Regions from separate parts of the Cellulomonas sp. S1-8 genome, predicted to be linked through region 1. Evidence: predicted binding sites of a transcription regulator. Region 1 holds the regulator's gene; the other holds the start of a gene.

Region 1 (14,138 bases):
AGCGCCGCAGGGCGCGTCCGACGACCGCGAGCGCCCAGACGACCCCGGCGAGGCTCGCGGCGTTGACGCCGCGTCGCGCCTGCCTGCGCCGGGTGCGGAACTCCCGCACGGGCCAGCCCACCTCGGCGGCGTGCCGGCGCAGCCGGCCGTCGGGGTTGATGGCGCACGGGTGGCCGACCGTGGACAGGATCGGGACGTCGTTGGTCGAGTCCCCGTAGGCGTGGCACCGGTCGAGCTCGTACCCCTCCCGGGCGGCGAGCGCGCGGACGGCGCTCGCCTTGGCCTCGCCGTGCACCAGGTCGCCCACGAGCCGCCCGGTGTAGTAGCCGTCCTCGTGCTCGGCGACCGTGCCGAGCGCACCGGTGGCTCCGAGCCTGCGCGCGATGAGCTCACCGATCTCGACGGGCGTGGCGGTCACCAGCCACACGGCGTGCCCGTCGGCCAGGTGCGCGTCGAGCAGGGCCTGGGTGCCGGGGTAGATGCGCAGGCTCAGCACCTCGTCGTAGACGTCCTCGGCGATTGCCGTGACCTCGGCGACCGAGTGGCCGCGCATGATGTCCAGCGCGCGGGCGCGCAGCTCGTCGATCTGGCGGCGGTCCTCACCGAACACGCGGTACCGCGCCTGCTGCCCGGCGAAGTTCACGAGGTCGCGCTTGCGGAAGAAGCCCCGCCGGTACAGCCCGACGGCGAGGTGGAAGGAGCTGGCCCCGCGGATGATGGTGTTGTCGACGTCGAAGAAGGCCGCGACGCGGGTGCCGTCGGGCACGAGCGCGGCCAGGGGCGTCTCGACCGTGGCGGCGACGATGCGCTGGTCCGTGCCGTCGCCCGCGTGCATCGGGCCACTGTAACGAGCGCGGGCCGCGGGTGGGGCGGTCGTCTCCCGCGGGCTGGGCCCGCCCGGGCTAGCGTGGCCCTCGTGGACGAGGCGACGACGGCCCGGGTCGTGCTGTACGGGCGCGCGGGGTGCCACCTGTGCGACGTGGCACGCTCCCTCGTGGCGCGGGTGTGCGCGGAGGTCGGCGCGACGTGGGCGGAGGTCGACGTCGACGCGCCGGCGGCCGACGGGCACGTGCTCGCGGACGAGCTGGGGGAGCTGGTGCCGGTGGTCGACGTCGACGGCGTGCGGCGCGGGTACTGGCGGATCGACGAGACACGCCTGCGACGGGCTCTCGCGACGGGGGGCGCCAGGGCCTAGCGTGAGACCCCTGGCACCGGGGCCTTCCTGCGGTGCCGCGGGCACAGGGGGTCGCGTGGACGAACGGCGCACGGCAGGGCGGCGGGACGGCGACCGGCGAGCCGCGCGCGACGGCCAGCCCGTGCCGCCGGCGACGGTGGCCCGGCTGCCGGGCTACCTGCGCGCGCTGGAGGCCACGGCGGCCACGGGCGCGGTCCTGACCTCGTCCGACGAGCTTGCGGCGCGTGCGGGCGTGACGCCGGCGCAGCTGCGCAAGGACCTGTCGTTCCTCGGCTCGTACGGCCGCCGCGGCGTCGGCTACGACGTGGGCCACCTGCGCGAGCAGATCACCGTCGTGCTGGGCCTGGCGGACGTGCGCCGCGTGCTGCTGGTGGGCGTGGGCAACCTGGGCCACGCGCTCGCGAACTACGCGGGCATCGCGGAGCGCGGCTTCGTGCTCGTGGGTCTCCTCGACGCGGACCCCGCGGTCGTGGGCACGACCGTGGCCGGCCTGGTGGTGGAGCCCGCCGCCGACCTGGCGGCCGTCGTGGCGCGCACGGGGGCGACGATCGCGGTGCTGACGACGCCCGCGGGCGTCGCGCAGGCCGTGTGCGACGAGCTCGTGGCGGCGGGCGTGGTGGGGATCCTCACGTTCGCGCCGCGTGCGCTGCGGGTGCCGCCCCACGTCGACGTCCGCGCGGTGGACGTGGCCTCCGAGCTGCAGATCCTCGCGTTCCACGACCGTGCGCGCAGCGTGGGGGGTGGGGCGTCGTGACGGCGGGACGCCGCGAGGGCGCGACCGGTGCGGTCGCGCCCTCGCGGGGACGTGCGTGCCGGCGTCGGCCGGCGGGACGGCTCAGGCCCTGATGGCCGAGACGTCGAGGTCGATGCGCACCTTGTCGGCGACGAGCACGCCGCCGGCCTCGAGCGCGGCGTTCCACGTCAGGCCGAAGTCCTTGCGCGAGATGGTGACGGTCGCCTCGAAGCCGGCGCGGGTGTTGCCGAACGGGTCGACCGCGGTGCCGTTGAACTCGGTCTCGAGCTCGACGGGGCGGGTCACGCCGTGGATCGTCAGGTCGCCGTGGACGACGTGGGCGGAGCCGGACTCCCGGACGCCGGTGGAGACGAAGGTCCACTGGCCGAACTGCTCGACGTCGAAGAACTCGCCGCTCTGGAGGTGGCCGTCGCGGCCGGCGTCACCGGTCGTGACGGTGGAGGGGTCCAGCGTGACGGTGACGGACGACGTCTCGAGGTCCTCGCCGATCGTCAGGGCGCCGGAGGTCACCGCGACGGTGCCGCGGACCTTGGAGATGCCGGCGTGCCGGACGGTGAACGACGCCTCGGTGTGGGACGGGTCGATGGTCCAGGTGCCGGTGGTGAGGCCGGTGGGAAGCGCGGTCATGATGGTCCTCTGCAGCTCGGGGCCGAACGGATTCGTTGACTCGACAAGTATCTGTTGTTGATCTTTCTACTACAGTGAGGACGTCATTGCAACCCCCACCCCTGGAGGACGACGTGCCGAGCCGCAGCCCGATCGCCGAGCGGTCGACCGCGGGCGCCGCCCCCGGCCCGCAGCCCGCCCCGCCCGGCGCCGGTACGCCCGATGCGCCGCCCGAGGTGCGCTGGCTCTCCGCGACGCAGCAGGAGCACTGGCGTGCCTTCCGCGACGGCACCGCGCTCCTCTTCGACGTCCTGGCACGTGAGCTCGACGACACGAGCGGCATGTCGCTGGGGGAGTACGAGGTCCTGGTCCGCCTCTCCGAGTCGCCCGGACGCACGCTGCGCATGTCGGAGCTGGCCGACGACCTCGCCCACTCCCGCAGCCGCCTGACGCACACCGTGGCCCGCATGGAGCGCGACGGCATCGTGCGGCGCGAACCCGCGCTGGACGACGCGCGCGGGGTCAACTGCGTCCTGACCGAGCGCGGGTGGGGCGTGCTGGTCGCCGCGGCGCCCGGGCACGTCGCCTCGGTGCGCGCCCACCTCGTCGACGTGCTCGACGACGAGCAGCTCGCCGCGCTGGGCGTCGCCATGCAGGTCGTCGTCGACCACCTGCGCGGCCCCGCGTGCGCGCCGCCCGCGGGCGACGACGCCGGTCCGGCCGGACCGTGACCGGCCGCCGAGCCGCAGCGGTCCGGGGTACCCAGGAGACTTTGCGACACTGTGCACATGGTCGCCACCACGGTCCACCTGCTGCGGCACGGTGAGGTCCACAACCCCGACGGCGTGCTCTACGGCAGGCTCCCCGGCTACCGGCTGTCCGAGCGCGGGCAGCAGATGGCCGAGCTCGTCGCGGGCACGCTCGCGGGCGACCACGACGCGCCCCGGCGCGACGTGGTGGTCGTGACCGCGTCCCCCCTGCAGCGGGCGCAGGAGACGGCGGCACCGATCGCCGCCGCCTTCGGGCTCGCGGTCGGCACGGACGACCGGATCATCGAGGCCGCCAACCACTTCCAGGGCATGACGTTCGGCGTCGGCGACGGCTCCCTGCGCCACCCCGGGCACTGGCCGCACCTGCGCAACCCGATCCGGCCGTCGTGGGGCGAGGCGTACGCCGAGCAGGTCGACCGGGTGCTCGCCGCGGTCGAGTCGGCCCGCATCGCCGCGCGCGGCCACGAGGCGGTCCTCGTCAGCCACCAGCTGCCGATCTGGGTCACGCGCCTCGCGCTCGAGAACCGCCGGCTGTGGCACGACCCGCGCCGCCGGCAGTGCGCGCTCGCCTCCCTGACGACCCTGCGGTTCGAGGGGGACACCCTCGTCGGTGTCGGCTACAGCGAGCCGGCCGCGGCGCTGCTCCCCGGCGCGTCACCGGTCCCCGGGGCCTGACGTGCACGCCGCGCCCCGACGTCGCCGCGCCGCCCTCGCGGCCGCGGCGACCCTCCTGCTCGCGGTCGCCGGGTGCGCCGCCGACGGCGGCAGCGGCGCCGCGCCGGACGTCGTCGACCAGGGCTACCAGTCGGGTGACGGGTCGACGACCACGTGGCCCGCCGGCGAGCGGGTCGGACCGGTCGAGATCACCGGCACCGACTACGAGGGCACGTCCCACGACCTGGCGCAGTGGCGCGGCGACGTCGTGCTGCTCAACACCTGGTACGCCGCGTGCCCGCCGTGCCGGGCCGAGGCCCCGGACCTCGCGGCCGTCGCGACCGAGTACGCCGACCAGGGCCTGCGCGTGCTCGGCATCAACAGCCGCGACGCGGCCGGCGCCGCGCAGGCGTTCCAGCGCCGGCTCGAGGTGCCCTACCCCTCGCTCGACGACCGCGGAGGGTCGGCGATCGCGTCCCTGCAGGGCGTGGTCCCCGTGAACGCGGTGCCGACGACCATCCTGCTCGACCGCGACGGCACGGTCGCGGCGCGGGTCCTCGGCCTCGTCGACGGGGCCACGCTGCGCGCACTGGTCGAGGAGCTGCTCGCCGAGGAGGCGTCGGGGCCCGACCCGTCCGCCGCCGACCCGACCGCCGCCGACCCGACCGCCGCCGACCCGACCGCCGCCGACCCGACCGCGCTGCCGGCTCGCGCGGCCCTCAGGGGCGCCGCCCGGTGACCGGAGGCGCGGTCGTGCTCGGCGTCGGTTCGACCGTCGCCGACGGCTCGCTGCTGCTCGCCGTGCCCGTCGCGCTGCTCGCGGGTCTCGTGTCGTTCGCGTCGCCGTGCGTCCTGCCGCTCGTGCCCGGCTACCTGGGGCTGCTCGGCGGCCTGGTCGGGGGAGGGGAGCGCCCGGGGCCGGGTGCGCGGCTCGGCCTGGTCGACGCGACCGACGTCGTGCGTTTCGGTGTCGCGCCCGCGCGGGCGGGCGCCGAGGCGCGTCCCGCTGCTGCGGCCCCGGTGCCGGGTGCGGGCACCGTCGCCCTGCCGACGCCCGGCGCCGCCGTGCCGCTGCCCGCACCCGCCGGCCGGCGCACGCTCGTGCTCGGGATCACGCTCTTCGTCCTCGGGTTCTCCGCGGTGTTCGTCGCGTTCGGCGCGCTCGCCGGGACCCTCGGGGCCGCGCTGTGGCAGTGGCAGGACCCGGTGAGCCGCGTGCTCGGCGCCCTGACGGTCGTGCTCGGCCTGGCGTTCCTCGGCGCCGTCCCGTTCCTCCAGGGCGAGCGGCGGGTGCGCCTTGCGCCGCGCGCGGGCGTGTGGGGTGCGCCGCTGCTCGGCGTCGCGTTCGGCCTCGGCTGGACGCCGTGCATCGGCCCGACGCTCGCCGCGATCCTCACGCTGTCCCTCACGGGCGGCTCGGCCGGGCGCGGCGCCCTGCTCGCGGTCGCGTTCTGCGTCGGCCTCGGCCTGCCGTTCGTGCTCGTCGGCCTGGGCCTGCAGCGCTCGCAGCGCGCTCTGGCGTGGCTGCGCCGGCACCGCCGCGCGGTGCAGCGCACCGGCGGTGCCGTCCTCGTGGTGCTGGGAGTCGCGCTGCTCACCGGCGCGTGGGGCACCTGGGCGGCCTGGCTCCAGGGCGTGCTGACCGGCGGCGACCCGTTCGTGCCCGCGCTGTGAGCGACGACACGGCACGCCCCGCGGACGCGACCGCCGGGTACCGCCCCGAGGGCCTCGACGACGCGTTCACCGACGGCCCCGGCCCCGACGGCGCGGACCGGACCCGGGCCACCCCGTCCGGGACCGACCCGTCGCTGCCCGCGCTGGGCGTCGTCGGGTGGCTGCGCTGGGCGTGGCGCCAGCTCACGAGCATGCGCGTCGCGCTCCTGCTGCTCGTGCTGCTCGCCGTCGCGGCCGTGCCCGGCACGATGTTCCCGCAGCGCCCGCAGGACCCTGCGGCGGTCTCCGCGTACCTCACGGAGCACGCGACCGCCGGGCCGTGGCTCGACCGGCTGGGCTTCTTCGACGTCTACGCGTCGGTCTGGTTCTCGGCGATCTACCTGCTGCTGTTCGTGTCGCTGGTCGGGTGCATCCTGCCCCGGACGCGGGTGCACCTCGCGGCGGTGCGCGGTCGGCCGCCGCGCACGCCCCGACGGTTCGGCCGGTTCCCCGCGCAGGGCGCGGGCACGTCCGACGACGCGCCGCGGGACGTCGTCGAGCGTGCGGCGGCAGTGCTGCGCCGCCGCCGGCTCGCCGTCCCCGCCTACCGCGTCGACGTGCGCGACGAGGGCGCCGGCACGTGGTCGGCGTCCGCCGAGCGCGGCTACCTGCGCGAGACGGGCAACCTGGTGTTCCACCTGGCGCTGGTGGGCCTGCTCGTCGCGGTGGCGACCGGGCAGCTGCTGCACTACCGCGGGCAGGCGATCGTCGTGCAGGGCACGGGATTCGCCAACGTGCAGGCGTCGTACGACACGTTCGAGCGCGGGTCCGCCTTCGACCCCGCGGACCTCGTGCCGTTCACCATGCGCCTCGACGAGTTCGAGGCGCGCTTCGACCCCGAGACGCTGCAGTCGCGCGACTTCACCGCGTACGTGACCGTCACCGAGCCCGGGGGCGAGCCGGACGAGCGCACCGTGAAGGTCAACTACCCGATCGTCGCGGGCGGCGCCAAGGTGTACCTGCAGGGCAACGGCTACGCACCCGCCGTGACGGTGCGCGACGCCGCGGGCGAGGTCGCGTTCTCCGGCGCCGTGCCGTTCCTGCCGCAGGACGACGTCTACACGTCGCGCGGTGTCATCAAGGTGCCCGACGTGTCAGACGACCAGCCGCAGATCGGGCTCGTCGGGTTCCTGCTGCCCACGGCCGAGGAGCCCGTCGCAGGCCTGTGGCGCTCGGTGCACCCGCAGCCGGCGGACCCGCTGCTCGTGCTGTCCGTGTGGAGCGGCAACCTCGGCCTGGACACCGGCGTGCCGCAGAACGCGTTCCGCCTCGACGAGTCCCGCATGGAGCAGGCCGTCGACGACGCGGGCGACGTCGTGACCCTGTACGTCCGCCCGGGCGAGACGGTCGACCTCCCCGACGGGCTCGGCACCCTGACGTTCGACGAGCTGCCCCGCTTCGTCGCGCTGGACCTGCGGCACGACCCGTCGCTGGCGTGGGTGCTGGCGTTCGCGCTGCTCGCGCTCGGCGGCCTCACGACGTCGCTGTTCGCCCCGCGGCGGCGCCTGTGGCTGCGGGCGGCCCCGGCCGAGGACGGGACCACCGGCGGAGCTACAGTGATCACGGCCGCCGGGCTCGCCCGCGGCGACGACGTCGGCCTGCAGCCCGAGCTCGACCGCGTCCTCGCCGACGTGCTCGGTGCGCCCCGGCCCGTCGCACGACACCCCCGGGCCCCACCCCCGCAGGAGGACAGGACATGACCGTCGCCGAGCTGAGCGACCTGTTCGTGTGGTCGGCCGCGACCGCGCTGACGATCGCGCTGGTCGCGTACGCCGTCGAGCTCGCGCGCATCACCGACGTGGCGCGCGCGGCGAGCGAGGCGCGCACGCACGTCGCCGTCGGTGCCGGCGCGTCCGCACCCGCCGCGCCGTCGGGACCGACGACGTCGCGGGCCGACGCCCCGGCACGGGGCCGCGCGGCGGGCATCGCGCGCTCGACGCTCGTGCTCGGCACGCTCCTGCTGCTCGTCGCGATCGTGCTGCGCGGGATCGCCGCGGGGCGCTGGCCGACCGCCAACATGTACGAGTTCACGGTCGTCGGCACGTTCTGCGCCACGACCGCGCTGGTCGTCGTGCAGCGCCGCCGGCCCATCGCGTTCGTCGGCGTCGTCGTGACGGGCATCGCCGTCCTCGCGCTCGTGCTCGCGCTGAACACGCTGCACGTGCAGGCCGACGCCGTGCAGCCCGCGCTGCAGCGGTACTGGCTCGTCATCCACGTCGGCGTCGCGATCATCGCGACCGGCATCTTCACCGTCGCGTTCGCGACGGCCGTGCTGCAGGTCCTGCGGGACGGCCGCGCGGCGGGACGGTCACGCCTGGCGCAGCCGTGGAGCCGGCTCGACGGCGTCCGCCAGGCGTTCCGCGGCGTGCGCGTCACGGGTCCCGCGTTCGCGTGGCTCGAGCAGGTCCCCGACGCGCGCCGCCTCGAGGCGATGTCGTTCCGGCTGCACGCGGTCGGCTTCGTGCTGTGGACGTTCACGCTCATCGGCGGCGCGATCTGGGCCGAGGAGGCCTGGGGCCGGTACTGGGGCTGGGACCCCAAGGAGGTCGGCACGTTCGTCGCCTGGGTCGTCTACGCCGCGTACCTGCACGCCCGCACCACGCGCGGCTGGGCCGGGCGCCGGGCGGCGTTCATCGCCTTCGTCGGCTACGCGGCCGTGATCGCCAACTTCACGGTCGTCAACCTGTTCATCGACGGCAAGCACTCGTACTCGGGGCTCTGAGCCCGCAGGCTCCGGCCAGGTCGACAGGCTCCGGTCAGGTCGACAGGCGCCGGTCAGGTCGACGGTGCGCCGTCGGCGCTGCCCGTGGCTCCTCGGTCGTCGGTGCGCCCGTCCTGCGGGCGGTCGTCCTGCGGAGGCCCGCCCTGCTCACGCACGTCCTGCTCACCGGACTGCTGCCCGGTCGGCGCGGGGCCGGCTGTCTTCTCGCGGCGGCGCTGCTCCTGCTCCAGGCGGAACAGGAACTCCGGGTCGTCGTCGGGGGCGACCGGTCCGCTGCGACGCGGACCCGGTCCGCCCGCCGGCGAGGCGCCGCGGCCGGCGACGAGCCAGGCCACGCCCCCGAGGACGGGGACCAGCACGATCAGGAGCCACGCGACGGCGGGCAGGCCGCGCCGCCGGTGCGCATCGCTCCCCAGCACGTCGAACGCGCAGTAGACCGTGAACGCGACGACGGCGACGAGGGGCAGGTACCTGAGCACTCGTCCACCTTAGACGCGCGCGCCCCGCCTATCCTGGTCACGTGCCTGTCGTCGTCTACTCCGTGCTGCGCCTCGCCCTCTTCCTCGCCGTGACCGGCGTCCTGTGGTGGGCCGGGATGCGGTCGTGGCTCGCCCCCGTGCTGGGCGCCCTGCTCGCCTTCGCGCTGTCGTACGTCCTGCTCACCCGGCAGCGCGACGCCGCCGCGCTGCACCTCGCGACGCGCGCCGAGCGACGCCGCGCCGGCGCGGGCCTGGGGGCGCGTGCCCGCGCGGACGCGGACGCAGAGGACGCCGAGATCCACCGCTCGCCCTCGCCGCACGACAGCGACGCGTAGCCCCTGGACGACCCGGACGCTGCGAGGCCGGGCTCAGGTCGCTCATCGGGCACCACGAGCACGTGCGCCCGGCTCGCGGGCCGGCGGCGTCACAGGGCCAGGCCGAGCCCCAGCAGCACGCCGAACGCCAGCTCGAGCAGACCCGTCCCGCCGAGCACGGGGACCAGCGCGATGCCGCGCGCCCCGGCGAGCACCGCGACGGCCAGCACCACGGCGGGGGCGAGCAGCAGCAGCACGAGCAGCGACCACGGTGCGACGATCGCGCACACCGCCCCGAGCAGCACGGGGGCGACGACCGTCACGGCGTACACGCGGCGCGCGCGGTGCTCACCGAGGCGCACCGCGAGGGTCCGCTTGCCGACCAGCACGTCCGTCGGCACGTCGCGCAGGTTGTTGGCCATGAGCAGCGCGCACGCGAGCATCCCGATCGCGACGGCGCCGACCACCGACGGCCACGTCACCCCTGCGACCTGCGTGTACGTGGTGCCGAGCACCGCGACGAGGCCGAAGAACAGGAACACGCCGACCTCGCCGAGTCCCAGGTACCCGTAGGGACGACGTCCGCCCGTGTACGTCCACGCGGCGACCACGGCCAGCGCGCCCACGGCCAGCAGCCACCACGACCCGGACAGCGCGACGAGCCACAGCCCGAGCACGCCGGCCACGGCGAACGCGGCGAACGCGGCCCCCCGGACCTGCCGCGGCGGGGCGGCGCCCGAGGCCGTGAGCCGCATCGGCCCGACCCGGTCGACGTCCGTCCCCCGCACGCCGTCGGAGTAGTCGTTGGCGAAGTTGACGGCCACCTGCAGCGCGAGCGCGACGCCCGCCGCCAGCAGCGCCCGCCCCACGTGCGCGTCACCGGCCTGCGCCGCGGCGCCCGTCCCGACGAGCACGGGCGCGACTGCGGCGGGCAGGGTGCGGGGTCGCGCACCGGCGACCCAGTCGGTGGCGGTGGCCATCGTGCTCCTGTCGGTGGGGGTGTGGTCGTTCAAGGGGCGGTCGGCGGGGGCGACGTCATGCGCTGCGTGGCGAGCCGCGCGACGGCCCGGCGGTCCGGCTTGCCGGGGCCCCGCATCGGCAGCTCGTCGACGACGACGACCTGCCGTGGTGCGCTGGCCGGCCCGAGGGCCGACGCGACGGCCGTGCGCAGCGCCGTCAGCGGCGGCACCGCACCGTCCCGCGTCACGACGACCGCCACCACGGACTGCCCCCAGTGCTGGTCCGGCACACCGACGACGCACACCTCGCGCACGTCCGCGAAGCCCGCGACGACCTCCTCGACCGCCAGCGGGTCGACCTTCACGCCGCCCGACACGAGCACGTCGTCGAGCCGGCCGAGGACGTGCAGCAGGCCGTCGTCGAGGCGGCCGCGGTCGGCGGTGCGCAGCCAGCGCCGACCGCCCGTCGTGACGAACGTCGTCGCGTCGAGGTCGGGCCGGTGCAGGTAGCCGGTCGCGAGCGTGGGGCCGGTGAGCGCGATGCGGTGCTCCGCGTCGACGGCCACCTCGACACCGTCCAGCGGGCGCCCGTCGTACACGCAGCCGCCGCAGGTCTCCGTCATGCCGTAGGTGGTGACGAGGCGCAGCCCCGCGGCGCGGGCGCGGGCGAGCAGCGGCGGGGGGCAGGCGGCACCGCCCACGAGGATCGCGTCGAACGCGAGGGCCGCGGCGGTCGCGTCCGGGTCGTCGAGCACGCGCACCACCTGCGTCGGCACGAGCGAGGTGTAGTGCGGACCGGGCCCGTCGGTCGCGGCGAGCGCGGCGCCCGTGAAGACGGGGGCGCGGAACGGACCCGCGGGCAGCGTCGTCGGCTCCCGACCGGCCAGCAGCGCCCGCAGGAGGACCTGGAGACCCGCGACGTGGTGCACGGGCAGCGCCAGCAGCCACGAGCCCGGGCCCGCGAGCCGGGCCGCGGTCGCGTCGGCGGAGGCGCGCAACGCCGCCGCGGACAGCATCACGTCCCGCGGGTGACCGGTCGACCCGGACGTCCGCACCACCACCGCGACGTCCGCGGGCACGCGGGACGCCGGCCCGGGGACGGGCTCGTCGAGGGCCCGCACCGCCGGGCCGGTGCCGTCCAGCGCCGCGACCAGCGCGGTGACGAGGTCCCGCGCCTGCGCGGGCACGTCGCGCAGCGGCCGGTCCACCCGCACAGCGTAGGTCGTCCGTGCGGCGTGCGCGCCGGGAGGCGAGCCGCCAGGGCGCGCCCCGGCGGTGCAAGCACGTCCCCCGGGGTGGCGCAACCGGAGGTGGGGCCGCGACCCGTAGAGTGGCGCGCGGTCCGGCGCGCCCGGGCGGGTGCCCCAGGGGCGCCCGCCGACGCGCGAGTGCGAGATCGCCGCCGCGGCGGGGGACGGAGAGAGACGGATGGCAGCGAGGTCGGCAGGCAGGGGTGCGACGCGCAGGTGGCGTGACCGGTCCGGTGGGCTGGTGGCGGTCGGTGCGCTGCTCGCGCTCGCCGCGTGCGGATCGCCCGCGACGGTGCAGCCCGGGCCGACGGTGACGTCCCGTGCGGACGTCGCCGTCGACAAGCAGGCCGTCCCCGTCCCCGAGGTGCCTCCGACGTGGCCGCTGACGGGTGTCGCAGGCGCCCCCGACCCGCGCCCGGCGATCGCGGTGAAGATCGAGAACACGTCGTCGGCCCGCCCGCAGTCCGGCCTGGAGCAGGCGGACGTGGTCTGGGAGACCATCGTCGAGTTCGAGGTCTCCCGGTTCGTGGCCGTGTTCCACTCCCAGGCTCCCGAGGAGGTCGGGCCGATCCGGTCGGTCCGTCCGATGGACCCCCTGATCGTGGCGCCCCTGGGCGGGCTCCTCGCGTTCTCCGGCGGCCAGCCGGGCATCCTCGACCTCGTCACCGCCTCCGGGGTCCAGATGGTCTCGCACGACGCCGGCGCACCGGGGCTGTACCGCGTCCGCGGCCGGTCCGCGCCGCACAACGTCTACGGCTCGCTGCGCGAGTGGTGGGGATCGCCGAGGCGGGCCGGACGGCACCGGGCGAGCAGTTCGCGTTCGCGCGGTCCGCGGACCGCGCGGCCGCCGTCGTCGCGGGTGCCCCGGCCGGCACGCTGGACTTCCGCCTGTCGGGCCAGTCGAACCCGGTGTGGAGCTGGGACGCGGGCAGCGGCACGTGGCTGCGCTCGGAGGGCGGGTCGCCGGCCACGGGTGCGAGCGGTGCGCGGCTCTCGGCCGTCAACGTCGTCTCGATCACCGCGGGTCACCCGGCCACCGGGTTCGGTGCGCAGGGCGGCGCGGCTGTCCCGACGTACGAGCTCGTCGGGTCCGGGGACGCCGTCGTGGCGACCGGCGGCAAGGTCGTCGCCGCGCGCTGGCAGAAGGACGCGCAGGACCAGCCGATGCGGCTGTTCCTGGCCGACGGGTCCGAGGCGACGCTCGCACCGGGCAACACCTGGGTCGAGCTCGTGCCCGCGGGCAGCGGGTCGCTGACCACGTCCTGATCGCGCGTCCGTCCGGGTCGATACCCCGGGAGGACGTCGGACGCCGCGCCGTCGTCCTGGCGACGTACGAGGGGCCGTCGCGGGGTGGACGGCGCGGTGCGCACGCCGGGCCCGCAGGGCGACGCGGCGGGGTGCCGGTGCGGACCACGCTGGAGCCATGGCCGCTCACACGTCGTTCCCCGTCACCGTCCGTCCCGCCCGCCCGGCGCGCGGCCCCGAGGACCACTCGGTCCGCTCGGCGGTCGCCGTCGTGCTCGCCGGCATCGTCCTCGTCGCGCTGCTCGTCGGCGGCGGGGCGATGCTCGCCACCGTCGTCGACCTCGCGTCGTGGGCGGGAGCCGCCTGACGTCGAGCCCCGGCGACCCCTGACCTCGTCGGTCAGTAGGCGTACGGGAACCCGGACCAGTCCGGGTCGCGCCGCTGCAGGAACGCGTCGCGCCCCTCGACGGCCTCGTCCGTCATGTACGCCAGGCGCGTCGCCTCGCCCGCGAAGACCTGCTGCCCGGCCAGCCCGTCGTCGGCCAGGTTGAACGCGAACTTCAGCATCCGCACCGCCTGCGGGGACTTGGTCGCGATGATCCGCGCGTACTCGAGCCCGGCGTCCTCGAGGTCCGCGTGGTCGACGACGTCGTTCACGGCACCCCACGCGTGGGCGTCGTCCGCCGAGTACTCCCGCGCCAGGAAGAAGATCTCCCGCGCCCGCTTCTGCCCCACCTGCCGCGCCAGCAGCGCCGAGCCGTACCCGCCGTCGAACGACCCGACGTTCGCGTCGGTCTGCTTGAAGCGCGCATGCTCGCGGCTGGCGATCGTCAGGTCCGCGACGACGTGCAGCGAGTGCCCGCCGCCGGCCGCCCACCCGTTGACGAGCGCGACGACGACCTTCGGCATCGTCCGCATCAGCCGCTGCACCTCGAGGATGTGCAGCCGGCCCGCGCGCGCCGGGTCGACGGCGTCGGCCGTGTCACCGTCGGCGTACCGGTAGCCGTCACGGCCGCGGATGCGCTGGTCGCCGCCGGAGCAGAACGCCCACCCGCCGTCCTTGGGGGACGGCCCGTTGCCGGTGAGCAGCACCGTGCCCACGTCGGACGTCGTGCGGGCGTGGTCGAGCACGGCGTACAGCTCGTCGACCGTGCCCGGCCGGAACGCGTTGCGGACCTCGGGACGGTGGAACGCGACCCGGACCACGGGCAGGTCGCGCTCGACCGCACCCGCGGCGGCCTGCTCGGCCGTGGGCCGCGCCCGCCCCCGGTGGTAGGTGACGTCCGTGAGGTGCTCGAACCCCGCGACGTCGCGCCACCGGGTCGGGTCGAACGTCTCCGAGACGCGCGCGGGCAGGGGGGCAGACGTGCCGCTCTCACTCACCGCCCCAGGGTAGGCGCCCGCCCCCCGCCGACCGGAACCGGGGTCACCGTCCGGCGGCCGTTGCGGTGACCCGGGTTCCGGTCGCCGGGGTGGG
Region 2 (14,138 bases), 110 kb from region 1:
AACGTGACCGCGACGACCCAGGCCAGGGCGGCCGGGATGAGCACCTTCCAGCCGATCTTCATGAACTGGTCGTACCGGAACCGCAGCACCGAGCCGCGGATCCACACGAACAGGAACATGAACAGCCACACCTTGGCGACGAACCACAGGACGGGCCACCAGCCGGTGTTGAACATGCCGTCGTTGATCGCGGAGATCGGCCACGGTGCACGCCACCCGCCGAAGAACAGCGTCGTGGCGACCGCCGAGACGTTGAGCATGTTGATGTACTCGGCGAGGAAGAACCACGCGAACTTCATCGAGGAGTACTCGGTGGTGTACCCGCCGACGAGCTCGCCCTCGGCCTCGGGGAGGTCGAACGGCAGGCGGTTGGTCTCGCCGACCATCGAGATGACGTAGATGACGAACGCCGGCAGCAGCGGCAGGAACCACCACACCTGCGTCTGGGAGTCGACGATCTGGGACGTCGACATCGACCCGGCCATGATGAACACGCTGACCAGGGACAGGCCCATCGCGAGCTCGTACGAGATGACCTGGGCCGTCGACCGCACGCCGCCGAGCAGCGGGTAGGTCGAGTTGGACGACCAGCCGCCCAGCACGATGCCGTACACGCCGACCGAGGCGCAGGCCAGGATGTACAGGACCGCGACGGAGAAGTCCGTGAGCTGCAGCGGCGTGATGACGCCGAAGATGTTGACCTCGGGCCCGAACGGGATGACCGCGTACACCAGCAGCGAGCAGAGCACGGCGATCATCGGCGCGAGGATGTAGACGAGCTTGTCGGCCGCCTTGACGGTGACGTCCTCCTTGACGAGGAGCTTCATCGCGTCGGCGAGCGACTGCAGCAGACCGAGCGGCCCGTGCACGTTGGGGCCGGGACGCACCTGCATGCGCCCGACGACCCGCCGCTCGAACCAGATCGCGATGAGCACGCTCGTCAGCAGGAACACGATGAGGGCGACGGCCTTGAGCAGCCACACCCAGAACACGTCCTGGCTGAAGTCCGCCGTGACCGGGGCGACGGCACCGTCGCCGACCACCGCCGGCAGCGCGGCCAGCACCCCTGGCAGCCCGCTCATGCCCGCTCCTCCTCGTCCACGCGGACGCCGGCGACGGCCTCCGCGGCGTTCCCGGTCACGGTGGCGCCGGCCTGGGCCGTCAGCCGCGCCGGGCCGTCCTCGCCGACCCGCTCGAGCCGGACGACGCTGCCGCCGACCGCCCCGAGCACGTCGCGCACGGCACCGCCGCGCGCGTTGGTCGCGAGCCAGACGACGTGGTCGGCCATCTCCGTGAGGTGCACGGGCGCGGTGATCGCGCCGCGGTCCGTCCCGACCGACACCTCGTCGCCGTCGGCCACGCCGACCGCCTGCGCGGTGGCGGGCGACAGGCGCACGACGGGGCGCTTCGCAGTCCCCGCGAGGTACGGCTCGCCGTCCTGCAGGCGTCCCGCGTCGAGCAGCTGGTGCCACGTCGCGAGCACCGCGTGACCCGCGGGCACCGCCGGCGGCTCCGCCGGGGCGTCCGGGGCGCCGCGACGCGCGCGCCGTCCCACCCGCCCAGCTGGTCCAGCTCGCCGTGCACGGCCGCGAGGCCGGGCAGGCCCAGCTCGACGCCGAGGGCGTCGGCGAGCCGGTCGAGCACCCGGAAGTCGGGCAGCTGGGTGGACGTCAGGGCCTGCGGGAACGGGCGCGGACGCCCCTCCCACGTGACGAACGTGCCGGGCTTCTCGACCGGCGGCGCGACGGGCAGCACGACGTCGGCGCGGTCGGTCACCTCGCTGCGGCGCACCTCGAGCGACACGAGGAACGGCACCGCGTCGAGCGCGGCCCGCGCACCGGCGGGGTCGGCGTGGTCGGCCGGGTCGACACCGCCGACGACGAGCGCGCCCAGGCGCCCGTCGGCCGCGGCCGCGAGGATCTCGTCCGCGCTGCGTCCCGGCGTGGCCGGCAGCTCGTCGACGCCCCAGGCGGCGGCGAGGTCGACGCGTGCGGACGCATCGGCGACGGGCCGGCCTCCCGGCAGCAGCGACGGCAGCGTGCCCGCCTCGATCGCGCCGCGCTCGCCCGCACGGCGCGGGACCCACGCGAGGCGCGCACCCGTGCGCGTCGCGAGCCGCAGCACCGCGGTGAGCGTGCCGGGCACGGTCGCGGCGCGCTCGCCGACGAGGATGACGGCGCCCGCGGTGCTCAGCGCGGTGGCGGTCGCGCCGAGGTCCCCGTCCGCACCCACGGTGATCGCGTCGAGCACCTCGGGCTCGGTGCCGGGCGCGGCCGGCAGGAGCGTGCCGTCGAGCCGCTCGAGCCCGCGGCTCGCGAGCGCGGCGACCGACGTCACGTGCGTCCGCCCCGCGACGACCGACGCGCGCAGGCGCAGGAAGACGATGCCGCCCTCCTCCTCGGGCTCGTACGCGACGCACAGGACGGCGGGCGCGGCGACGAGGTCGCCGAACGTCACCTGCAGCGTGCGGCCCGCGACGTGGTGGCCGAGGAACTCCTCCTCCTCGCCCGAGTGCGGGCGGGCGCGGTGGTCGACGTCGTTGGTGCCCAGCGCGACGCGCGCGAACTTGGCGTACGCGTAGGCGTCCTCGAGCGTGAGGCGACCGCCCGGCAGCACGCCGACCGCGCCCGCGGCCCGCAGGCCGTCGGCGGCCGTGTCCAGCGCCTCGGTCCACGAGCAGGGCTCGAGCTCGCCGCGCGTGCCGTCGGGCAGGGTGCGCCGGACCAGCGGCGTCGTCACGCGGTCGGGTGCCGACTGCCAGTGGAACGCGAACCGGTCCTTGTCGGTGATCCACTCCTGGTTGACCGCGGGGTCGTCCCCCGCCAGCCGGCGCAGCACGACGCCGCGGCGGTGGTCGACGCGGATCGCGGAGCCGTTGGCGTCGTGCTCGGCGATCGACGGCGCCGACACCAGGTCGAAGGGCCGCGAGCGGAAGCGGTACGCGGCCGACGTGAGCGCACCCACCGGGCAGATCTGCACGGTGTTGCCGGAGAAGTAGGACGCGAACGGCCGGCCGCTGGTGTCGAGCGTCGACGCGCCCACGGGCGTGTCGCCGGCGAACCCGAGGACCTGGGTGTCGAACGTGCCGATCTGCTGGGCCGCCCCGCGCTTCTGCAGGTCGATCCAGACGTCGCCCGCGATCTCCTCGGAGAACCGCGTGCAGCGCTGGCAGAGCACGCACCGCTCACGGTCGAGCAGGACCTGCGTGGAGACGGAGATCGGCTTGGGGAACGTGCGCTTGACGTCGACGAACCGCGTCGCCGCCCGCCCGTTGCTCATCGCCTGGTTCTGCAGGGGGCACTCGCCGCCCTTGTCGCAGACCGGGCAGTCGAGCGGGTGGTTGATGAGCAGCAGCTCCATGACGCCGTGCTGGGCCTTGTCGGCCTCGGGCGACGTGTGCTGCGTCTTGACCTGCATGCCGGGCGTGGCCTCGAGCGTGCAGGAGGCCTGCGGCTTGGGCATCTTGGCGACGTTCCCGTCGCGCCCCGGCGCCCACACCTCGACGAGGCACTGCCGGCACGCGCCGGCGGGCGCGAGCAGCGGGTGGTCGCAGAACCGCGGGATCGCGATCCCCAGCTCCTCGGCGGCGCGGATGACCAGCGTGCCCTTGGGCACGGTCGTCTCGATGCCGTCGACGGTGAACGTCACGGTCGCGTCGGGCACGGGCACGACGGGCGCCGGTGCGCCCGGCACCAGCGGCGTCGCGTCGGTGGCCCTCGGGGTCGTGATCGTCATGCGTGCACCCCCGCCAGCTGCGTGCTGCCACGCGGCGTGTAGTCGAAGAGCGAGCTGCGCTCGGGCGGGAACAGCACGTCGGCGGGCGTGTGCGTGCCTGCCTCGAACTCCTCCCGGAAGTACTGGATCGCGCTCGTGACGGGGCTCGTCGCACCGTCGCCGAGCGCGCAGAACGCGCGTCCCAGGATGTTGTCGCACAGGTCGAGCAGCAGGTCGATGTCCGCGTCCGTGCCCTGCCCGGCCTCGAGCCGCGCGAGGATCTGCGCGAGCCAGAACGTGCCCTCGCGGCACGGGGTGCACTTGCCGCACGACTCGTGCTTGTAGAACTGCATCCACCGGGAGACGGCCTTCACGACGGACGTCGTCTCGTCGAAGATCTGCAGGGCGCGGGTGCCGAGCATCGAGCCCGCCGCGCCGACGGACTCGTAGTCCAGCGGCACGTCGAGGTGCTCCGCGGTGAAGATCGGCGTGGAGGACCCGCCCGGCGTCCAGAACTTCAGCTCGTGGCCGGCGCGGACTCCCCCGGCCATGTCGAGCAGCTCGCGCAGCGTGATGCCCAGCGGGGCCTCGTACTGGCCGGGCCGCGTGACGTGGCCCGACAGCGAGAACAGGCCGTGCCCGGCGGAACGCTCGGTGCCCATCGACGTGAACCAGTCGGCGCCGCCGACCAGGATGCCCGGCACCGACGCGATCGACTCGACGTTGTTGACGACGGTCGGGCGCGCGTACAGGCCCGCGACGGCGGGGAACGGCGGCTTGAGGCGCGGCTGCCCGCGCAGGCCCTCGAGCGAGTCGAGCAGCGCCGTCTCCTCGCCGCAGATGTACGCGCCGGCCCCGGCGTGCACCGTGACCTCGAGGTCGAAGCCCGAGCCCAGCACGTCCGTGCCCAGGTAGCCGGCCTCGCGGGCCTCCCGCACGGCCTCGAGCAGGCGGCGGTAGACGTGCAGGACCTCGCCGCGGACGTAGATGAACGCGTGGTGGCAGCCGATGGCGTACGACGTGATGATGACGCCCTCGAGCAGCTCCTGCGGGCTCGCCATCATCAGCGGGATGTCCTTGCAGGTGCCCGGCTCGGACTCGTCCGCGTTGACGACGAGGTACCGCGGGCCGCCGTCGGGCGCCGGCAGGAAGCCCCACTTCATGCCCGTCGGGAAGCCGGCACCGCCGCGGCCGCGCAGCCCGGAGTCCTTCACCGCGGTCACCACGTCGGCGGGCGCCATGCCCAGCGCGGTGCGCAGACCGCGGTAGCCGCCGTCGGCCACGTAGCGGTCGAGCTTCCACGAACGCTCCGCGTCCCAGTGTGCGGACAGCACGGGGGTGAGGGTCGTCATCACGACTCCTTCGCGTCGTCGGACTGCTGCTTGCGCTGCTCGCCGGCGGGCGAGGTGTCGGCGGGCGTCGTCACCGGACGGTCCGCGCTGGACTGCTCGGCGCCGACCTCGGGCTCCCCGTCGGTGACCACGGGAGCGGCAGTGCGCTCGTCGGCGTCGTAGGACGGCGCCGCCCAGCCCCGCTCGCGGGCCAGCACGGTGCCGCGCACCGTCGGCTCGCCCGCGCCGACGCCCTCGTCGACGCGCCCGTCGGGGAAGCCCGCCAGGACGCGGCTCATCTCCTTGAACGTGCAGACGGACGCCGCCCCGCGGGTCGGCGCGACGGGCGCGCCCTCGACCAGCTTGTCGACGACCTCGACGGCCGAGGCCGGCGTCTGGTTGTCGAAGAACTCCCAGTTCACCATCACGACGGGCGCGTAGTCGCAGGCCGCGTTGCACTCGATGCGCTCGAGCGTGATCGCGCCGTCGCCGGTGGTCTCGTCGTGCCCGATCCCGAGGTGCTCGCTGAGCTCCTCCCAGATCGCGTCCCCGCCCATGACCGCGCACAGCGTGTTCGTGCACACGCCGACGGTGTAGGTGCCGTTGGGGTGGCGCTTGTACTGCGTGTAGAACGTCGCGACCGCGGACACCTCAGCGGTGGACAGACCCAGCGTCGCGGCGCAGAACGCGATGCCGCGCGGGCTGACGTAGCCGTCCTGCGACTGCACCAGGTGCAGCATCGGCAGCAGCGCGGACCGGGCCTGCGGGTACCGGGCGATGATCTCGCGGGAGTCGGCCGTCAGCCGGGCGCGCGTCGCGTCGTCGTAGCCGGTCGCGTGGCGGTCGCCCGGGGCGCGGCCGTGGTCGTGGGGCGCCGGGGCGCCCGCGTGCTCGACGGACATCAGCGGTCCACCCCTCCCAGCACCGGGTCGATCGACGCGACGGCGACGACGACGTCGGCCACCTGCCCGCCCTCGCACATCATCGACACGGCCTGCAGGTTGTTGAACGACGGGTCACGGAAGTGCGCCCGGTACGGCTTGGTGCCGCCGTCGGAGACGAGGTGCACGCCCAGCTCGCCGCGCGGGTGCTCGACGGTCTGGAACACCTGCCCGGCCGGCACGCGGAAGCCCTCGGTGACGAGCTTGAAGTGGTGGATCAGGGACTCCATCGAGGTGCCCATGATCTCCCGGATGTGGTCGAGGGAGTTGCCCATGCCGTCGGTCCCGATGGCGAGCTGCGCAGGCCACGCGACCTTCTTGTCCGCGACCATGACGGGTCCCGGCTTCGCCAGCCGCTCGAGGCACTGCTCGACGATCCGCATCGACTGGTAGCACTCCTCGACGCGCACCAGCAGCCGCGCCCAGGAGTCCGCCGCGTCGTTGGTCGGCACGTCGAAGTCGTACGTCTCGTACCCGCAGTACGGGTCGGTCTTGCGCACGTCGTACGGCAGGCCCGTCGCGCGCAGCAGCGGCCCGGTGACGCCCAGGGCCATGCAGCCGGCCAGGCTCAGGACGCCGACGTCCTTCATGCGCGCGTGCAGGATCGGGTTCGCCAGCATGAGGTCCTCGAGCTGGCGGAAGTAGCCGCGCACCTTGACCAGCGCCTCGCGGACGCTGTCGATCGCGCCCGGGGGCACGTCCTGCGCGACGCCGCCGGGGCGGATGTACGCGTGGTTCATGCGCAGGCCGGAGATCATCTCGAAGATCTTGAGGATCTCCTCGCGCGCCGTGAACCCGAGGATCATGATCGTCGTCGCGCCGAGCTCGTTGCCGCCCGTGGCGAGGAAGACCAGGTGCGACGAGATGCGGTTGAGCTCCATCATCAGCACGCGGATGACCGACGCGCGCTCGGGGACGTCGTCGGTGATGCCGAGCAGCTTCTCGATCGCGAGGCAGTAGGCCGCCTCCTGGAACAGCGGGGCGACGTAGTCCATGCGGGTGCAGAACGTCACGCCCTGGGTCCAGGTGCGGTACTCCATGTTCTTCTCGATGCCCGTGTGCAGGTAGCCGATGCCGGCCCGCGCCTCGGTGACGGTCTCGCCGTCGATCTCGAGCATGAGCCGCAGGACGCCGTGCGTCGACGGGTGCTGCGGACCCATGTTGACGACGATGCGCTCCTCGCCGAGGCGCGCGGCCTCCTCGGCGATGTCGGACCAGTCGCCGCCGGACGCCTCGAACGAGGGCACGCCCTCGGTCTCGTCCAGGGGCACGTGACGGGTCGCGTGGGGGTCCGCGAGGTGGGGGCGGTCATCAGCTGTACGACCTCCGCTGGTCCGGGGGCGGGATGCTCGCGCCCTTGTACTCGACCGGGATCCCGCCGAGGGGGTAGTCCTTGCGCTGCGGGTGGCCCGGCCAGTCGTCGGGCATCTGGATGCGCGCCAGGCTGGGGTGACCGTCGAAGACGATCCCGAAGAAGTCCCAGGCCTCGCGCTCGTGCCAGTCGTTGGCGGGGTACACGCCGGTCGTGGACGGGATGTGCGGGTCACCCTCGGGGACGGCGACCTCGAGACGCAGGCGGCGCCCGTGCGTCACCGACACGATCTGGTAGACGGCGTGCAGCTCGCGCCCGACCTCGTGCGGGTAGTGGACGCCGGACACGCCGAGCGACAGCTCGAACCGCAGGTCCGGGTCGTCGCGCAGCGCCTGCACGACCTCGACGAGGTGTGCGCGCGCGATGTTGAGCGTCAGCTCGTTGCGGTCGACGACGACCGACTCCACGGCCGCGGCGTAGCCCGTCCCCGACTCGTCGAGCACCTCGGCCAGCAGGTCGACGACCTCGTCGAACCAGCCGCCGTAGGGGCGCTCGCTGGGCCCCGGCAGCGCGATCGTCGCGACGAGCCCGCCGTAGCCCGACGTGTCCCCCGTGCCGCTCACGCCGAACATGCCGGTGCGCACGTCGATGATGTCCAGCGGCGTGCGCGGGCCGGTCGGGTCGGGTCCGGCGGGCAGGTTCTGGGAGCCCGCCTCGAGCGCGGCAGCCGTGGTGCGCTGCGTCCCGGCCGGTGCCGGCCCGCCGGGCTTGGCGGCCGCGGACGCGTCGGCCTTCTCCGCCGTGGGCTTCGTGCCCTCGGTCGGCCGGTCGGCGACCGGGGACGTCGCGTCCTCGGGCGTCTTCTCGTCGCTCATCGCAGCAGCCCCGTCATGTGCGACGTCGGCGTCGCGGCCATCGCCGCCTCCTGCGCGCGGGCCGCGGCCTCGCGGCGGTTCACGCCGAGCGGCTCGTCCTGGATCTGCTGGTGCAGCGCGAGGATCGCGTGGAGCAGCATCTCCGGGCGCGGCGGGCAGCCGGGCAGGTAGATGTCGACGGGCACGATGTGGTCCACGCCCTGCACGATCGCGTAGTTGTTGAACATGCCGCCCGACGACGCGCACACGCCCATCGACAGCACCCACTTGGGCTCGGCCATCTGGTCGTAGACCTGCCGCACCACGGGCGCCATCTTCTGGCTGACGCGCCCGGCGACGATCATGAGGTCCGACTGGCGCGGCGACGCGCGGAAGACCTCCATGCCGAAGCGCGAGATGTCGTACCGGCTCGTCCCGGCCGCCATCATCTCGATCGCGCAGCACGCCAGGCCGAACGTCACGGGCCACAGGGAGGCCTTGCGGAAGTAGCCGACGAGGTCCTCGACCGTCGTCAGCAGGAAGCCCGAGGGCGCTTCTTCGATACCCATGTCAGCCCCTCCTCGGGGTCGGTCGGCTGCGCGTGGTGGCACGTGTCGGGCAGGCGAGGGCCGGCCCGTGCATGGTCAGTCCCACTCGAGGCCGCCGCGCTTCCACTCGTACGCGAACGGGACGGTGATGATCAGCAGGAACACCATCATCGCGACCAGCCCGAACGTCGCGAGCTCCACGAAGCTCACCGCCCACGGGTAGAGGAAGACGACCTCGATGTCGAAGATGATGAAGGTCATGGCGACCAGGTAGTACTTGATCGGGAAGCGCCCGCCGCCGATGGCGTGGGGCGTCGGCTCGATGCCGCACTCGTAGGCGTCGAGCTTGGCGCGGTTGTACCGCTTGGGACCGAGGATCGCGCTCGCGCCGACCCCACCCAGGGCGAGGACCGCCGCGATCCCGATCATCACCAGGAGCGGGACGTACGGGTTGCTCATCGAGCGGTCCTCCTCGTCGGGGACGTCGTGCCGGGGGTCCGGCCGTGGGGTGCTGCCGTGCCGTCGCTGCCCGTGCGCCGGCTCATGCGTCCGGCGCCAGTCGGGTGAGCGCGGCGATCACGCGGTCGACCACGTCACCCCCGCGCGGCTCGTAGCAGTCGGCCAGCAGCTTGAGCACGAACTTCATGAGCAGGGGCCGCGGCAGACCGTACCGCGTGCACAGGTGCATGACCTGCGGGTGCTCGATCAGCGCCACGAAGATCCGCCCCAGCGTGTAGTACCCGCCGAGGTCGTCCTTCATGCGGTGCTGGTACGTCGCCAGGGCGCGCTCGCGTCCCGCGGCCGACCCGCGGGCCAGCCCCTGCGCGATGGCGTCGGCCGCGACCCGGCCCGCCTGCAGGCCGTACGCGATGCCCTCGCCGTTGAACGGGCTGACCATGCCGGCGGCGTCGCCCGCGAGCATCAGCCCGTCCGCGTAGAGCGGGCCGCGGTTGAAGCCCATCGGGAGGGCCGCACCGCGCACGGGACCCATCTGGTTGTCGGGGGTGAACTCCCACTCGGCGGGCGCGTTGGCCATCCAGCGGGCGAACAGGTCCTTGTAGTCGACCTTGGTCGCCGCGGCCGTCGAGCTCACCGACCCGAGCCCGACGTTGGCGGTCCCGTCGCCGAGCGAGAAGATCCAGCCGTACCCGGGCATGAGGTTCGAGCGGCCCGGGGCGCCGTCCCACAGCTCGAGGTGCGACTCCATCCACGGGTCGTCGTGCCGCGGGGTGCGGAAGTAGGTGCGGACCGCCACGCCCATCGGGCGGTCGTCGCGCTTGGCGCGGCCGACGGCGGTCGCGAGGCGTGCCGACACCCCGTCGGCGGCGATGACGACGGGGGCGCGGTACGTGGCCTCGTCGCCGGCGTCGCCCGTGCGGCGGCCGTCGGCGTCGACCGACCGTGCCCGGACGCCGACGACCCGGCCCGTGCGCTCGTCACGCACCGGTCCCGTGACGGACGTGCCCTCGAGCAGCTTGGCACCCGCGGCGCGGGCGTACTCGGCCAGCGTCTGGTCGAACGACACGCGCGACTTCGCGAGCCCGTAGGAGGGGTAGCTCGACAGCTCGGGCCATGGCAGCTCGAGGCGGTGGCCGCCGCCGATGACACGCAGACCGGCGTTGCGGATCCAGCCGTCCTGCTCGCGGATCGGGACGCCCATGCGGACGAGCTCGGCCACCGCGCGCGGGGTGAGGCCGTCGCCGCAGATCTTGTCGCGCGGGAAGGTCGCCTTCTCCAGCAGGAGGACGTCGAGCCCCGCGGCGGCGCAGTGGTAGGCCGCCGAGGCCCCGGTCGGACCGGCGCCGACGACGATGACGTCGGCGTCATCGGTCGTTCCGTCCACCTGGTCACCCCACTTGTGACGATGTTCACGTGCAGCTTCGGCGAGTGTATCCAGCGCCTCCGGACCTGTCTGCGAAGGGTTGGCTTACCTCAGCAGCAGGACCGGACCATGGTCCCCCACGGCGGCGCCGAACAGGCGTCACACGCACCGGGAGCGCCCGGGCGCGCCCGTGCTCCCGCCCTCGCGGGCGGCCGACCCTCATCGTCCACCACGCGGCCGCAGCCCGCAGGACGGGCGCGCGCACCGCACACCCGCGCCGCAGGACGCGGGCGAACGGCTCAGGGTCGACGGGCGCGGTGCAGCGCGACGACCCCGCCCGTGAGGTTCCGGAACGCGACCTGGTCCCAGCCCGCGCCACGCACCAGCAGGCCCAGCTCGCGCTGGTCCGGCCACTCGCGGATCGACTCGGCGAGGTACACGTACGCGTCCGGCTCCTTCGACACCGCGCGGGCGACCGGCGGCAGGGCACGCATGAGGTAGTTCGTGTAGACGGTGCGGAACGGCGCAAACGTCGGCCGGGAGAACTCGCACACGACCATGCGTCCACCCGGACGGGTCACGCGCAGCAGCTCGCGCAGCGCCGCGTCCACGTCGGACACGTTGCGCAGGCCGAACGACATCGTCACCGCGTCGAACGACGCGTCGGCGAACGGCAGGTGCAGCGCGTCGCCCGCGACGAACGGCAGGTCGGGGCGCCGGCGGCGGCCGACCCGCAGCATCCCGGTCGACAGGTCGCACGGCACGACGTGCACGCCCGCGTCGGCGAGCGGCTCGCTCGACGTGCCGGTGCCCGCCGCGAGGTCCAGGACCGTCTCGCCGCGCTGGGCGTCCAGGGCGGAGAGCGTCGCCCTGCGCCACGCACGGTCCTGGCCCAGGGAGATGACGTCGTTGGTGATGTCGTACCGGTGCGCGACCGCGTCGAACATGGCGGCGACGTCGCGAGGGTCCTTGTCGAGGGCGGCGCGTGGCATGCGCCCATCGTCGCAGGTCCGCGTGGTCGGCTGCGCACCCGGCTCGGGTAGCGTGCGGCGGGACGGCGCCGGTGGGCGTCGTCGTCGCACCGACCTCGGGGGCCCGTCCACCCATGCCGCAGTACGCGATCCTCGTCCAGCCCTCGGCGAACCGGGTGTACTCGCAGCACGCTGCGCGCCTCACGCGCAACGAGCTCCTCGCCCTCGACGGGCTGCTCCTCGACGGCCGCCTGGCCGCGGCGGGCGAGCCCGAGGAGCGCACGATGGGCGGGGTCCCGTACCTCGTCCTGCCGACGCCGGCCCTGACCGCGGACGACCTGGCCGTGCTGGCCAACCTGTCCTCGCTGTTCGCCCTGTTCGAGCTGAACGACGACGGCACGCTTCGCCCGCTGGAGCTGGCCCGCCTCGACCGCTATGACGACGACCTGCTGACGATCCTCAAGTACATCGGCAAGACCAACGAGCAGCTCACGCGCCTGCTGCTCAACCTCACGGCGGCCGGCGCTGCCCGTCCAGGACTTCCTGCACTCCCGCGTGCGGGTGCTCGACCCCGTGTGCGGGCGCGGCACCACGCTGAACCAGGCCCTGATGTACGGCTGGGACGCGTACGGCGTCGACACGGACCGGCGCGACGTCGAGGCGTACACCGCGTTCGCGGACCGCTGGCTGCAGGACAAGCGCCTCAAGCACCGGTCGCGCAGCACGCGCGTGCGCGTGGCCGGCAAGAACCTGGGCCGACGCACGACGTTCGAGCTCGCCCCGACCAAGGAGCTCTACCGCGCCGGCGACGTGCAGACGCTCGAGATCACGCAGGGCGACACGCTCGACGCCGACCGGATGTACCGGGCCGGGTCCTTCGACCTCGTCGTCGCCGACGCGCCGTACGGCATCCAGCACGGGTCCGTGACCGGCCCGCGCACCCCGTCCCGGTCGCCGCAGGCTCTGCTGACGGACGCGATCCCGGTGTGGGCGGGCCTGCTGCGCCGCGGCGGCGCCATGGGCCTGTCCTGGAACACCAAGGTCCTGCCGCGCGCGGACCTGCTCGCGATGCTCACCGACGCGGGGCTCGAGCCGCTCGACGACGCGCCGCTGCTGGACCTCGCGCACCGCGTCGACCACGCGATCGAGCGCGACCTCGTGGTGGCGCGCAAGCCCGGGTGAGACGGACGTCGCACCCCCACGACAGGGGGCGGGACGTCGTGAGGACCTACCCTGGACGGCGATGAGCACGTCGCCCAGCGCCCCCGCGACCGGGGGCATCCCCCGGCCCCTCGTGGTGCGCACGGTCGAGTGCGCCGACCTGCCCACCGGCGGGTCCCCCGACCCGGCCGACCTGCTCGACCTGCTCGGACCCGACGCACCCCTCGCCTGGGTGCGGCGCGGTGACGGGCTCGTCGCGTGGGGCGAGGCCGTGCGCGTCGAGGTGCACGGCGCCGACCGGTTCGCCGCCGCCGAGCGCGCGTGGCGGGAGGTGCTCGCGCACGCGATCGTCCGCGACGAGGTGCAGCTGCCCGGCAGCGGGCCCGTCGCGTTCGGCTCCTTCGCGTTCGACGACGACTCCGCCGCGGGCGGCGTGATCGTCGTGCCGCGCGTCGTCGTCGGACGCCGCGACGGGCGCACGTGGCTCACCACCGTGAGCACGGTCGGCGAGCTCGGCCCCGCGCCGCGGCTGCGCGACGTCGTGCCCGCGCGCACCCCCGCCCACCCGCCCGGCGAGGTGACGTACACCGACGGCGCCGTCGACGCCGAGGCGTGGCTCGAGGTCGTCGCCCGCGGGGTCTGCGCGATCCGTGAGGGCGAGGTGGAGAAGGTCGTCCTCGCACGCGACGTGCACGCCCGCACCGAGCACCCGCTCGACGTCCGGTGGGCGCTGCAGCGCCTCGCGGACCGGTACCGGTCGTGCTGGACGTTCAGCGTCGACGGCATGATCGGTGCCACGCCCGAGCTGCTGGTGCGCTCCGAGCGCGGCCTCGTCACGTCGCGCGTGCTCGCGGGCACGATCCGGCGCACGGGCGACGACGACGCGGACATGGGCCGCGCCGCGATCCTCGCGCACTCCTCCAAGGACCTCGAGGAGCACGAGTACGCGGTCTCGTCCGTCGCGCGCGCGCTCGCCCCCTTCTGCTCGTCGTCGAACGTCCCCGACGTGCCGTTCTGTGCTGTCCCTGCCGAACGTGCTCCACCTCGCGTCCGACGTCACCGGCGTGCTGAGCGCCCCCCGCGGCGACGACGCGCACCCCTCGTCGCTCGCGCTCGCCGCCGCGCTGCACCCCTCGGCCGCCGTGTGCGGCACGCCGACGCAGGCGGCACGCGCCCTCATCACCCGCATCGAGGGCATGGACCGCGGCCGCTACGCCGGTCCCGTCGGCTGGTTCGGCGCCGACGGCGACGGCGAGTGGGGCATCGCGCTGCGCTCCGCCGAGGTGGACCGGGACGACCCGCGCCGGCTGCGGCTGTTCGCCGGGTGCGGCGTCGTCGCCGCGTCCGACCCGGCCGCCGAGCTCGCCGAGTCCCGCGCCAAGCTCGTCCCCATGCGCCACGCCCTGTCCTGAGCCGCCGCCCCGCAGGGCTGGATCGACCTCTCGCCGGGGGTGGGACGCACGAGGGCCCGCCGCGAGAGGGGA

The links. The regulator Rex, encoded in region 1, represses fermentation and respiration genes when NADH is low (regulators of the CRP and FNR family bind a similar motif). The targets are predictions, from matches to a motif close to CTTGTGAANNNNTTCACAAG.
Region 2: a site for Rex is predicted at 10,556-10,575, ahead of OKX07_RS14660 (geranylgeranyl reductase family protein). Genes of this name have one in related genera too.

What each region holds. Positions count from the first base shown of each region.
Region 1 covers NZ_CP110806.1:3,352,551-3,366,688, reverse strand. The annotation lists gene OKX07_RS15225 (HAD family hydrolase) at 1-835, opposite strand, end outside; gene OKX07_RS15220 (glutaredoxin family protein) at 917-1,195, shown strand; gene OKX07_RS15215 (redox-sensing transcriptional repressor Rex) at 1,251-1,949, shown strand; gene OKX07_RS15210 (YceI family protein) at 2,031-2,576, opposite strand; gene OKX07_RS15205 (MarR family winged helix-turn-helix transcriptional regulator) at 2,690-3,286, shown strand; gene OKX07_RS15200 (histidine phosphatase family protein) at 3,344-4,000, shown strand; gene OKX07_RS15195 (TlpA disulfide reductase family protein) at 4,002-4,718, shown strand; gene OKX07_RS15190 (cytochrome c biogenesis CcdA family protein) at 4,715-5,653, shown strand; gene resB (cytochrome c biogenesis protein ResB) at 5,650-7,392, shown strand; gene ccsB (c-type cytochrome biogenesis protein CcsB) at 7,389-8,414, shown strand; gene OKX07_RS15175 (PLD nuclease N-terminal domain-containing protein) at 8,468-8,893, opposite strand; gene OKX07_RS15170 (DUF4229 domain-containing protein) at 8,935-9,228, shown strand; gene OKX07_RS15165 (1,4-dihydroxy-2-naphthoate polyprenyltransferase) at 9,318-10,187, opposite strand; gene menE (o-succinylbenzoate--CoA ligase) at 10,217-11,374, opposite strand; partial or broken gene OKX07_RS15155 (DUF3048 domain-containing protein) at 11,595-12,125, shown strand; gene OKX07_RS15150 (DUF3048 C-terminal domain-containing protein) at 12,185-12,682, shown strand; gene OKX07_RS15145 (hypothetical protein) at 12,840-13,028, shown strand; gene OKX07_RS15140 (1,4-dihydroxy-2-naphthoyl-CoA synthase) at 13,061-14,044, opposite strand.
Region 2 covers NZ_CP110806.1:3,244,482-3,258,619, forward strand. The annotation lists gene nuoH (NADH-quinone oxidoreductase subunit NuoH) at 1-1,082, opposite strand, end outside; partial or broken gene OKX07_RS14625 (NADH-quinone oxidoreductase subunit G) at 1,079-3,735, opposite strand; gene nuoF (NADH-quinone oxidoreductase subunit NuoF) at 3,732-5,066, opposite strand; gene nuoE (NADH-quinone oxidoreductase subunit NuoE) at 5,066-5,947, opposite strand; gene OKX07_RS14640 (NADH-quinone oxidoreductase subunit D) at 5,947-7,257, opposite strand; gene OKX07_RS14645 (NADH-quinone oxidoreductase subunit C) at 7,298-8,173, opposite strand; gene OKX07_RS14650 (NuoB/complex I 20 kDa subunit family protein) at 8,170-8,721, opposite strand; gene OKX07_RS14655 (NADH-quinone oxidoreductase subunit A) at 8,797-9,159, opposite strand; gene OKX07_RS14660 (geranylgeranyl reductase family protein) at 9,242-10,543, opposite strand; gene OKX07_RS14665 (demethylmenaquinone methyltransferase) at 10,822-11,514, opposite strand; gene OKX07_RS14670 (TRM11 family SAM-dependent methyltransferase) at 12,049-12,675, shown strand; partial or broken gene OKX07_RS14675 (isochorismate synthase) at 12,737-14,066, shown strand.